DNA from 3 places in the Paenibacillus sp. GCM10023252 genome. Region 3 is predicted to be linked to each of the others. Evidence: predicted binding sites of a transcription regulator. Region 3 holds the regulator's gene; each other region holds the start of a gene.
The links. Region 3 encodes LexA, which represses DNA repair genes until DNA is damaged. Its sites were predicted from a motif close to CGAACATATGTTCG; they were not measured.

Region 1 (4,216 bases), on a different contig from region 3:
GAATCTATGAGCGCAGTGATGTCGGCGTGCGTCGTCTGGAAGGGCTGGAGGAGAGAACGGGCGTGCTGTACGGGGATTGCCCTGGCATTATCGAGATCGAAGAGAATGGCCTGCACCTTGAGGTGGATATTGCGCTTGGGCAGAAGACTGGATATTTCTACGATCAGCGTGAGAATAGAGCGTCTATTGAGCCGCTCATGACAGGATGGGGAGCGCGCAGCGGCATTCAGGTCGAGGAGCAGCCAACTGGTCAGCGCTTGCCTGTCAATGCGAATGGCAAGATCGTGACCTTCCCTTATTGGGACGGGGCTACTGTGCTGGAATGCTTCGCACATACTGGAAGCTTCACGCTGCACGCATGCAAATACGGGGCGAAGAGGGTTACTTGCCTTGATGTATCGGAGCATGCCATTGAGACAGCCCGCCGTAATGTGGAGCGCAATGGCTTCAGCGATCGAGTTGAATTCGTGGTGGCTGACGCCTTCGATTACCTGAGGACACAGTCGAAGGGACTGGAAGAGAGGGTGCAGCGAAGCAAGGCTGGAGTGGATACGTCGAAGCCTCTGTCAGCTGTAGGACGGACATGGGACGTAGTGATTCTCGATCCGCCCGCCTTCGCCAAGACGAAGAATGCTGTAGCCGGGGCTTGCCGGGGTTATAAGGATATTAACTTGCAGGGACTGAAGCTTGTGAACGAGGGAGGATATCTCGTCACCGCCTCATGCTCCTACCATATGCGGCCTGAGCTGTTCCTCGAGACGATACAGGAGGCTGCAGCCGATGCCGGCAAGCTCCTTCGCCTAGTGGAATGGCGTACGGCTGGCAAGGATCACCCGCAGCTGCTCGGTGTGAGTGAAGGCCATTACTTGAAGTTCGCGATATTCGAAGTGCGAAGCCGTATGTAAGAGGTGCAAGGAGAAGAAGCTCCTTATTCCGATAAGAATAGGGAGCTTCTTCTCATAAAACCTACCTGAAATATATGAATTAATAAATATATCATATTGTGAAGATTAAATGCAACAAAAAGCTTGAAATATATATAAAGGTAAGGTATTCTACTAGAGGAAGAAAAATGAAAGAAAAACACTAAAGAAAGGAGTGAGTACATTCATGGAAAACATGAGCATGAAGATGATGATGGCCATGTGTATGGAAGAGATGATGTGCAAGATGAACAACATGAAGATGATGATGGACGGCATGATGGAGATGAACAACATGGACATGGATATGGATATGATGATGTCCAAGATGCAGCAATGTGATGAGATGATGACGATGATGATGGGTATGATGCGTGAGATGAAGCAAACAGCGATGTAAGACTGTTCCCTCTTCGACTCAATCTAGCCATTGAATCGAAGGATATCTGCAGAGCAGAGAGACTGCATGCAGCCGTTATTCATATGGCAGAGCCGTGAACGGCATGCCGCCCTTACGTACAATCCGGCAAAGCGGACATCCGCATGCGGGTTTTTTTTGTATATAATGACATTCTATCGTTCATTCCCGTTAATCTTGCTTGAAATGGCTACTCTTAGCATCTTGAGCTCCCACACCGCTTCCTGAAGATGATGAACGTCGTTCAGGTGTTCGGAAGACTTAATCTGGTTATATAGCTCCAGCATTCTTCGGTTAATGAGATCGAAGCTCTGCCATAACGCATTCCGGCGAATGCTCCGCAATTCTTCCTCAATCATGCTGCCACTGGACTTCAGCTTCAGAAGAATATCCTCCTGCCACTGCTCGTCACCGCTCTGAACGGCGTAGTTATATAGGTCCAAGTAATCATTCATCCATTGCTCTGTGAAGAAGCGGGCATTTGTCATGGCACTGTCTCCATTTCCGTCTATATACCAAGTATTATACTTGGAATTTAGGTAATTGCAATAGCCTTTTTTTAAGCTCTGATGGTAAATATAAATATAGAACATATGTTTGTTTTTCGGTGAAAAATATAGAGCAGTGTGATAGAATAATAGAATCATCGCAACGGAAAGGCAGGGGAGTCCCTGATGTCGCTTCAATTCGTGCTCGGCCGTTCAGGCACAGGCAAATCTACTTATATATCGGAACAGATAAGAGCTGAGCTCATGGCTCGTCCTGATGGCCCTCCACTTATCATGCTGGTTCCGGAGCAGGCTACATTCCAGACGGAGTATGCTCTCCTGCAGGATGGCAGGCTGGGAGGGACCATTCGCGCGCAAGCCTTGAGCTTCCGAAGATTAGCCTTCCGGGTCATGCAGGAGACGGGGGGCACATCCTTGGTTCCAATTGGCGATAACGGCAAGAGTATGCTGCTGTATAAGCTGGTCCACCGTCTGCGGGACAATCTGCTGCTGTTCCAGAATGGAGCAGAGCAGCCGGGCTTCATAGCAAGACTTGAGGAGCTGTTGACGGAATGGAAGAGATATGGAATACAATCAGCTACTCTCCCAGCAATTGGGGCGGCATCTGCTGACGGGCATGTCTCTTCCCTGCTCGGGAGCAAGCTTCATGACCTGAGGCTAATCTATGAGCATGTAGAGCAAGAACTGAACGGACTATATATAGATTCGGAAGATTACTTGACTTATCTGACTTCGGGCTTCGGAATCGCTCCATCTATGAAGAGAGCTAGAATCTGGATCGACGGCTTCAACGGCTTCACTCCGAAGGAGTACGAAGCGCTCGAAGCTCTCATCGCTTCCGCAGCTGAAGTTACCGTTGCCTTAACGCTGGACCGGCCGTATGATCAGGGTCTTACACCTCATGAGCTGGAGCTGTATCACCCGACGGCCTCCACTTATATTACGCTGACAGAGCTCGCTGAGAAGACTGGAGCGGAGCTGCTGGAACCAATTATATTAGGCAACTGCATTCCTCCAAGGTATGAGCATTCACCAATGTTAGCCCATCTGGAGCGTCATTACGGAACTCGAACAGCTATGTCTAATCCAGTACTTGATCCTCATCTGCACGATTGTGGACTATCCTTGCATGCCGCAGCGAATCGCCGGGCAGAGGTGGAGGGCGCAGCGAGAGATATGCTCAGGAGGGTGCGCGAAGATGGACTTCGCTGGCGGGATATGGCTGTCATGGTTAGGAATGCAGAGGATTATACGGACTACATAGCGTCTGTATTCACGGAATATAACATTCCTTATTTCCTTGATCAGAAGAAGAGTGCGGTTCATCATCCGCTCGTGGAATTCATCCGTTCTGCCTTGGAGACCGTGCTGCATGGCTGGCACTATGAGGCGGTATTCCGCTGCATTAAGACAGAGCTATTATTCCCGCTGGATGCCAGCCTGCCGCGTGAATTGTTCGACCGGTTAGAGAACTATGTCCTTGCGGCTGGAATAGACGGCTGGAAGTGGCTGGACAAGAAGCGCTGGCAGCCCTTCTCCGTTCAATCTCTTGAAGATGAAGGGGACGAAGGGACTGTCAGCAGAGAGTCTGGGCGCGAGTATGAAGAGATGATGGCAGCGCGAGAGGCTATCGTTCCTCCGCTTAACCGATTCGGACAGGCGCTTGCCGGAGCAGGAACTGTGCGGCATATGTGCGAGGCGCTATACCGGTTGCTGGATCAATCGAATGCAGCTAGCCGTCTAGAGCGCTGGAGCCGTGATGACCTCGCAGCTGGCCAGCCGGAGCGTGCGAGAAGCCATCGTCTGCTATGGGACGGTGTGATGCTCCTGCTTGACCAGCTCGTAGAGATGACTGGCGATGAAGCGATGACACCAGAGCTGTTCGCCGGGATGGTAGAGACAGGTCTAGAGAGTCTGAAGTTGGCCTCTGTGCCTCCCGCGCTAGATCAAGTGCTTATAGGGAGTATGGATCGGACTCGCTCCGGGCAGCTCGCAGCTTGTTATATTCTGGGAGCTAATGACGGCATTCTGCCTATGCGGGTGAAGGAAGACGGGATTCTGACCGAAGGGGAGAGGGAGCAGCTAGCTGAGCAAGGAATCATGATGGCTCCTGGCGTAAGGAGAAGGCTGCTGGATGAACGGTTCCTTATCTACAAGGCAGTGACCTCGCCAAGCCGCCACCTATGGATGAGCTGGGCACTTGCAGACGAAGAAGGGAAGAGTCTTCACCCCTCTGAAGTGGTTAGGCAGCTTAGACAGCTGTTCCCTGGGCTTACACCGAGCACGCTTGCGGGGGAGCCTGTTCCGAAGATGCCCCCTCAGGAGCAGAAGAGCTACCTTGCCCATCCAGGCAGAGCGCTGTCCTA
Region 2 (4,216 bases), on a different contig from region 3:
CTCCGTCATGGCCGCAAGCGCATGGGGCAAGTGGAAGACGGCTATTCAGATTACGATGATTATCTCGATTCTGCTGAACAACTTCCCGTTCAACTTCATCGACTTCCGCTTCGACTTAGTGTCGGCTTGGGCTGCCGCGCTCATTACGGTGTATTCCGGTATCGATTACTTCGTGAAGAACAAGCATCTGATTCCGGTGGAGTAACCATTCAAAGCCGTCTTAGCAGGTGTTGGCAGGTATAGAATGATGAGACATCTTTCTGCTTCCGCAGGAGGATGTTTTTGCCTTCAAGGCCGCTAGTATGCGGCTTCCTTGACTGGCGTGGTGCACTCAATCAACGCGAGGCTGTTAGTATAGGACAAGCTTACCTGGAATACTATACGTTGGCATGCTAATGGAGGAGATGGTGGAATGAAGGCAGAGATTATAGCAGTCGGCACGGAGCTGCTGCTTGGCCAGATTGTGAATACGAACGCTCAATATCTGTCCCAAGGACTAGCGGAGCTTGGAATCGATGTATACTTCCAGACGGTCGTAGGAGATAATTCGCACCGGCTCCGACATGCTATTGAGACGGCAAGGGGACGAGCGGATCTGCTGATCTTCACTGGCGGTCTCGGACCTACACAGGACGACCTGACCAAGGACGTACTCGCAGCCGATCTTGGCCTTGGCCTCTACATTCATGGGCCTTCCATGGAGAAGATTGCTCATGTCTTCTCATCGCGAGGCTTACATATGGTCGAGAGCAACAAGAAGCAGGCGCTCATGATTGAGGGGAGCGACCCTCTGGATAATACGGCAGGACTTGCTGTTGGCAATGCCCTGAAGGTTGCTGAGACAGCTTATGTGCTGCTTCCAGGACCTCCGCGAGAGATGAAGCCCATGTTCGATGGTCCCGTTAAGGAATGGCTGCGTAAGCTGTTAGGCGATGAGAAGCCGCTCTACTCCCGTCTGTTGAAGTTCGCTGGCATTGGTGAGTCAACGCTCGAGGATAAGCTGTTGGATCTCATAGAAGCGCAGACCGACCCTACAATAGCTCCTTATGCCAAGGAGGGAGAGGTAGCCATACGGGTATCTACGAAGGCCGCTTCCCTGACGGAGGCTAATGTGCGGATCGATGCAACGGTGTCAGCCATTCAGGCAAGAGTCGGTGACCATCTCTATGCCGAAGAGAACATTCCGCTGGAGGAAGCGGTCGTCCGGTTGCTGCGGGCAGGACAGCAGAAGCTTGCGAGCGCGGAGAGCTGCAGTGGCGGACTATTCTCCGAGTTGATTACGAATGTTCCGGGCAGCAGCGGGGAGTATATCGGAGGCGTTGTCACCTATACGAACCAGATGAAGCATGTCATGCTGGGTATACCCATGTCGCAGCTCGAAGGCGAGGATGCGCCTGGTGCAATCAGTGAGTCTACAGCGGCGCTCATGGCTGAGCGGATTCGCGAGATGACGAATAGCGACTATGGCGTATCGCTGACAGGTGTTGCAGGTCCAGCGGAGTCGGAGGGGAAGCCGGTAGGGCTTGTCTACTTCGCCATAGCCCAGCGAGGCAAGGCAACCATCGTGCATACGACTCATCTAAGCGGGAACCGCAGCATGATTCGGCTTAGAGCGGTCAAGGCTGTGCTGTATCGACTGTGGCAGGCCATCCGCGAGCAGGAGCATCTGCAGCAGAGTTAGTGTGTGAGGTGTGTGAGGACTCAGCATGGTTCACTTTATTCCGCATAATAGCTTGTCAACTCGACACATTGTCGGTATAATAGCACTAATCAACGGAAGAACCGTGGCGAAGAATTTACTTTGCTGCGGTTTTTTTTGTTCTCATACACCCTCCGGAGGGGTCAACAGCCACAAAAAAACGAATGTATGTTCGAAAAAAGGCTTGGCAAGCGTTCGTAAAAAGGGTATCATTAGATTATAAATGGAGAAGAGGATGTGGGTTAATTGTCGGATCGTCGCGCTGCATTAGATATGGCATTGCGCCAAATCGAAAAACAATTTGGTAAAGGCTCCATTATGAAGTTAGGTGAAGCAGCAGGAATGCAAGTGGAGACCGTATCCAGCGGTGCGCTTGCTTTAGATATCGCTCTTGGCATTGGCGGATTCCCGAAGGGAAGAATTATTGAAGTGTACGGACCGGAATCATCCGGTAAGACGACAGTGGCTCTTCATGCGATTGCTGAAGTTCAGCGAGTCGGCGGACAAGCAGCCTTCATCGATGCTGAGCATGCGCTGGACCCATTGTACGCTCGCGCACTTGGCGTCAACATCGACGAGCTTCTGCTGTCACAGCCTGACACGGGCGAGCAAGCGCTGGAGATTGCTGAAGCGCTCGTTCGAAGCGGTGCCGTTGACATTATTGTTGTAGATTCTGTCGCTGCACTAGTTCCTAAGGCTGAGATCGAAGGCGATATGGGGGATTCCCACGTCGGATTGCAAGCTCGGCTTATGTCTCAAGCACTACGCAAGCTGTCCGGTGCAATTAGCAAGTCGAAGACGATTGCTATCTTCATTAACCAGCTTCGTGAGAAGGTCGGTGTCATGTTCGGTAACCCTGAGACGACGCCAGGCGGCCGCGCATTGAAGTTCTACTCCAGTGTTCGACTTGATGTTCGCCGGATTGAGACGCTGAAGCAAGGTAATGACATGGTTGGTAACCGGACTCGGATTAAGGTCGTCAAGAACAAGGTAGCGCCTCCGTTCAAGCAAGCTGAGGTTGATATCATGTACGGTGAAGGCATCTCGAAGGAAGGCAGCATCGTCGATATCGGCGTCGAGATGGACATCGTTCAGAAGAGCGGAGCATGGTTCTCCTACAATGGCGAGCGTCTTGGCCAAGGCCGTGAGAATGCGAAGCAATTCTTGAAGGATCATAAGGATATCTCGTCCGTCATAGAGAATCAGATTCGGGAAGCTACGAATATGCAGGCTGCAGCCGCCACAGCTGCTGCTGTCTCAACCGATGATGACGATGACTTCGATGAGTCTGAACTAGATTAAGGTAGCCATAGAGACTGTCACGTGAATGCTCATTCACGCAGACAGTCTCTATGCTATTATGATGGACTTCTCTCTGATGTAAGAGGTTAGAAGTCAAGTCATTGGGAAGAGAGGATACGGTGCAGTGAATAAGGAACTCCACAACAGTGAGTCAACGGATGACAGCAATACGAGCTATTCGATTACTTCAGTTGAACAGGATCGCAAGGAGCGCCGCAGATACCATATCTATGTGGACGGCGCTGCTGAACCGATGCTGTCCGTGCACGAAGATATTCTTATTAAGTTCCGTCTGCTTAAGGGGCAGTCCTTCACCAGCGATGAGCTCCAGCACATTACGAAGGAAGATAAGCGCTATCGCTCCTATGCAATGGCTTGCACCTATCTGGGGCTGAAGAGCAGAACGAAGAAGCAGATTGAGCAGTATTTGCAGCGCAAGGAATTTGAGGCGGAGGAGATTAGTTATACGCTCGAACGTTTAGAACGAGAGCGTATAGTAGATGATGAAGAATATGCCAAGCAATTCGCGGCTCAGCGCCTTCGTCTAGGTCAGAAGGGGCGAAGATGGATTAAGCAGGAGCTGCAGCAGCGAGGGATTGACCAAGGAACAGCTGCTGAAGCGGCTAATGAGCTGGACTGGGAAGCGGAGCTTGCAGCAGCTGAACAAGCCGCTGAGAAAAAATGGCGTACGCTAAAAGGCGAAAATTTCGAACGCCGGAGGAAGCTTATGGGTTTTCTAATGCGCAGAGGATTCCCCGGAGATATCACTAAGGAAGCTATTAAGAAGGTTGCCGCAGGCACTATTGACGATATGGAAGATGATGATGATGGGCAAATGCTTGACAATTGATTTTGCCAAAAGATAAAATGAGGGAGTATTCCTTCTTTTTGAATCAATTTTCCTTCCAAAAATTGATCCAAATCGATTTTATTCGTCAAATTTCTTAGCTAGTCGTTGAAGCGGTATAGAAACCGGCTAAAAAACAACAAAATATCATCCCAAGGTTGCCTTGGTGCATGCAACGAGGAGGTGAACAAGATGCCTGATATGATTTGGATCTTGATCTGTCTCGTTGTTGGCGCAATTTTCTTTGCCGCTGGTTATTTCCTGCGAAAGTCTATCGCCGAAGCCAAAATCTCAAGCGCTGAGCAAGCTGCAACCGTCATTGTAGATAATGCGAAGAAGGAAGCGGAGGCTCAGAAGAAGGAAACCGT
Region 3 (4,216 bases):
CTAATGCTCGGAGTGTCTCCTCAATTGGGGTCGCATGATCCCATACATGTACCTGATAGAGGTCGATGTAATCGGTATCGAGCCTCCTTAGACTAGCCTCAACTCCGTCCATAATATGCTTGCGGGACAGACCCACTCCATTCATATCAGGGGAGGTGGTCATTCTGACCTTCGTAGCCAGAACGACCTCAGACCTGCGGTTCTTAATCGCTTGTCCCACAATCTGCTCGGATCGTCCTTGGACGTAGACATCCGCAGTATCAAGGAAGTTGCCTCCCCGATCCAGGAAGCGATGGATCATCTCTGTTGAATCCTGTTCGCTAGTAGAATTGCCGAACGTCATCGTACCTAGACATAACTCAGATACAGCTAGTCCGCTTCGTCCCAATAATCGATAATGCATCGTTATGGTTCCCTCCTGAATGCCGCTAATGTTTTACTGAATCATCCTCATCCGTGTATTTAATAGAATCAAGCTGCTGTCTGAAGTTACTCTTGAAGTTGGCGAGGTACTTCTTGCGAAGCTCGTCTCTCTCGACTAACTCTTCATGGGTCAATCCGGTTGCTTTATGTTTACGCGACAGTTCATTAATACGCGCAATCAACTGTTCAATCATGCTGATTCTCTCCTCTCGCTGCACTAACATTTAGATACCTACTCTACTTTGACATTTCCCGCTTATCATTGTCAAGATTACGGGCCAGCAGCAAGAACAAAAAAAAGGGTTAAAAAGATAGTTGCCTATCCTTCCAACCCTTCTATGCCGTGCAGCAGCTTGGTAACTAAAGTGTTATGAGCAAAAGAGTAACCCTATCAACCTGGCCAGCTCCAGCAATTCTGCTTACCTGGATCTAAGGGATGATTAATGTCTGTCCTGGTTGTAATACAGTGGAATCTAGATTGTTCCGCTTCTTGATGGAATAGACAGTTCTTCTGATGTCGCCTTCCTCTATATAGTTGGAAGCAATACTCCAGAGGGTATCGCCTCCCACTACAATAATGGTCTGCTCTCCAGCACCCGCTGGAGCTAACTGGGTACTAGATGCGTTTGTTCCGATTAACGCGAACCCAGTGAATAAGATAATGGAGACTACTATTGAAGTCAAAATCTTCAAGCTATGCTTGCGCATTAAGCTTATCGTAAGCTGAAGATGAGTTTTCTTTCTCATAGAATGATTGCGATTATGTATGCTTGTATACGTCGTTGGATTCATTATCATAATATCCCACACCCCAAACGTTTGTTCTGTTTTGTTAATACAACAATAACACGAACGCATGTTTGTGGTCAATACTAAAATACGAACCTTTGTTTTCAAGAACTTATGTTTGTACGAACTCCGGTTCTGTGCTATAATTCCTTCAAACATACAATGGAGTGATTGCGGTGTCGAAGATATCCAACCGTCAACAAACAATTCTTGAATTTATCAAGAACGAAGTTCGAGACAAGGGTTATCCCCCCTCTGTCCGAGAGATTGGTGAAGCAGTCGGCTTAGCGTCCAGCTCAACCGTACACGGCCATTTAGACCGTCTAGAGAAGAAGGGCTTAATACGTCGCGACCCAACCAAGCCTCGTGCTATTGAGATTCTTGACCAAGAAGGCGTAGATGCCATTATCTCATTATCTGTGGCGAAGGTACCAATTGTAGGTAAGGTAACGGCCGGCGTTCCGATTACTGCTACTGAGAACATTGAAGAGTATTTCCCGCTTCCTTCTCACTTCGTTGGTGACAACGACGTCTTCATCCTTAGCGTTATCGGTGAGAGTATGATTGAAGCCGGTATTCACAATGGGGACTATGTCATTGTGAGACAGCAGCAGACTGCCAACAACGGCGATATCGTTGTTGCTATGACTGAGGAAGACGAAGCAACGGTCAAGACCTTCTACAAGGAACGTGATCATATCCGCCTTCAACCCGAGAATGCCACAATGGAGCCTATCCGGCTCAATAATGTGACCATCCTAGGCAAGGTCATCGGCCTATTCAGAGACATTCACTAATTGAAGTACATAACGAAGGGGCAGCGATTTATATCGCTGCCCCTTCGTTTCACTTTTAGCACATTGCACAAAAAACAGCCTTACCAAGGTCCGGAAACCTTGGTAAGGCTGTTCAACATGTTCTAGTACAGAGTCAGATACTGATCGCGTTCCCATTGGTGAACCTGGGTGCGGTACATATCCCACTCGATCTCCTTCAGCTCATAGAAGTGAGCAAGCGCGTGGTCGCCCAATGCGTCGCAGATTACTTCACTGCGGAGCAGCTCGTCGAGTGCTTCCTTCAGGTCAAGCGGCAAGCTCGGGATACCGGAGTCAATGCGCTCCTCTTCCGTCATGATGTAGATGTTACGGTCTGTTGGAGCAGGCAGCTGAAGCTTGTTCTGAATGCCGTCCAGACCTGCCTTCAACATGACAGCAAGAGCAAGATACGGGTTAGCTGCCGGATCCGGGTTACGAACCTCGACACGTGTGCTGAGACCGCGGGAAGCTGGAATACGAATCATCGGTGAACGATTGCTTGCGGACCAAGCTACATAGCAAGGAGCTTCATAGCCCGGGACGAGCCGCTTGTAAGAGTTGATTGTCGGATTCGTGATGGCTGCCATCGCACGCGCATGACGCAGAATACCGGCCATGTAGTAACGTGCGGTTGCACTCAGGCCCAGCTTGTCCTTCTCATCATAGAAGGAATTCGTGCTGCCCTGGAACAGCGACTGGTGACAGTGCATACCTGAACCGTTCACTCCGAACAGAGGCTTAGGCATGAATGTCGCATGCAGTCCATGCTGTCTGGCAATCGTCTTCACGACCAGCTTGAAGGTCTGAATCTGATCCGCAGCGCGAATGGCATCCGCATACTTGAAGTCGATCTCATGCTGTCCAGGAGCTACTTCGTGGTGAGAAGCTTCAATCTCGAAGCCCATCTCCTCAAGTGTAATCACGATCTCACGACGGCAATTCTCACCCATGTCAACTGGAGCTAGATCGAAGTAACCGCCTTGATCGTTCAGCTCAGTCGTAGGCTCTCCACGCTCGTCGGTCTTGAACAGGAAAAACTCCGGTTCAGGTCCAACATTCATCGCGGTGTAACCCATCTCTTCCGCTTCCTTCAGCGCACGCTTCAGAATACCGCGAGGATCTCCAGCGAACGGCGTGCCGTCTGGCATGTAGATGTCACAGATTAGGCGAGCTACGCGGTCTTGGGCAACCCATGGGAATACGACCCAAGTATCCAGATCTGGGTATAAGTACATGTCAGATTCTTCGATACGAACATAACCTTCAATGGAAGAGCCATCGAACATCATCTTATTGTCGAGAGCCTTCTGAAGCTGGCTAACAGGAATCTCTACGTTCTTGATTGTACCTAGTAAGTCAGTGAATTGAAGGCGGATGAAGCGTACATTCTGCTCCTCCGCAATACGGGTAATGTCTTCTTTTGTGTAGCTCATGTATTCATCTCCTTATCCTAATATCGCGATTACGAGCTGTTGAATCTAGTGTTAACGCTTGTGAAGGAACCTGGACAGCTGACCCTGTATCAGTGAAGCCTTACCGCCAGGGCGCTTATCCAGTAATTGCTGCTTCAGCAAGCGATGCAGCTGCTGATCTGAGAGCTCGCGTCGCTTCACCTCAGACTGTTCGCTTAGAATCGTCGCTTCCTCAGATTCCTTGGAGACTGGGTTCATAACCTGCTTGATGCCGGCGATATTAACGCCCTTCTCAATTAAGGCCTTGATCTCTAATAGTCGCTCTACATCATTGAAGGAGAAGAGCCGTTGATTACCCGCTGTTCGAGCAGGTACGATTAATTCATGCTGCTCGTAGTATCGAATCTGGCGGGCGGTTAAGTCCGTCAGCTTCATTACGATCCCGATTGGAAATAGCGCCATATTTCTGCGTATCTCGTCACCCATGTCGCACAACCTTCCACATACCTAGTTATACGTCTATATTAACGCCCTACCAAATACGTGTCAAGTTGTGTAAGGTTTGGTCACAATAATCCGCGTTCCATTAACCTCGTTAAGGAAGTAAGTACGCCGAGCTTCGCGTGTGCATAGGTCAGTCCACCCTGCATATATGCAATATACGGCTCACGTATAGGTGCATCCGCAGACAGCTCCAGACTGCCTCCTTGAATGAACGTACCTGCCGCCATGATGACAGGATTCTCGTAGCCCGGCATGTCCCATGGCTCCGGTACG

Region 1: the regulator LexA is predicted to act here: its motif matches at 1,928-1,941, upstream of addB (helicase-exonuclease AddAB subunit AddB).
Region 2: the regulator LexA is predicted to act here: its motif matches at 1,861-1,874, upstream of recA (recombinase RecA).

The regions. Positions count from the first base shown of each region.
Region 1 covers NZ_JBHSHW010000029.1:187,659-191,874, reverse strand. The annotation lists gene ACFO9Q_RS17205 (class I SAM-dependent rRNA methyltransferase) at 1-905, shown strand, start outside; gene ACFO9Q_RS17200 (hypothetical protein) at 1,111-1,323, shown strand; gene ACFO9Q_RS17195 (hypothetical protein) at 1,497-1,829, opposite strand; gene addB (helicase-exonuclease AddAB subunit AddB) at 2,016-4,216, shown strand, end outside.
Region 2 covers NZ_JBHSHW010000001.1:165,020-169,235, reverse strand. The annotation lists gene pgsA (CDP-diacylglycerol--glycerol-3-phosphate 3-phosphatidyltransferase) at 1-205, shown strand, start outside; gene ACFO9Q_RS00810 (competence/damage-inducible protein A) at 413-1,681, shown strand; gene recA (recombinase RecA) at 1,946-3,001, shown strand; gene ACFO9Q_RS00800 (regulatory protein RecX) at 3,126-3,851, shown strand; gene rny (ribonuclease Y) at 4,041-4,216, shown strand, end outside.
Region 3 covers NZ_JBHSHW010000021.1:400,678-404,893, reverse strand. The annotation lists gene ACFO9Q_RS12895 (aldo/keto reductase) at 1-403, opposite strand, end outside; gene ACFO9Q_RS12890 (DUF896 domain-containing protein) at 429-617, opposite strand; gene lexA (transcriptional repressor LexA) at 1,389-2,009, shown strand; gene glnA (type I glutamate--ammonia ligase) at 2,132-3,460, opposite strand; gene ACFO9Q_RS12870 (MerR family transcriptional regulator) at 3,512-3,925, opposite strand; gene ACFO9Q_RS12865 (aminotransferase class I/II-fold pyridoxal phosphate-dependent enzyme) at 4,006-4,216, opposite strand, start outside.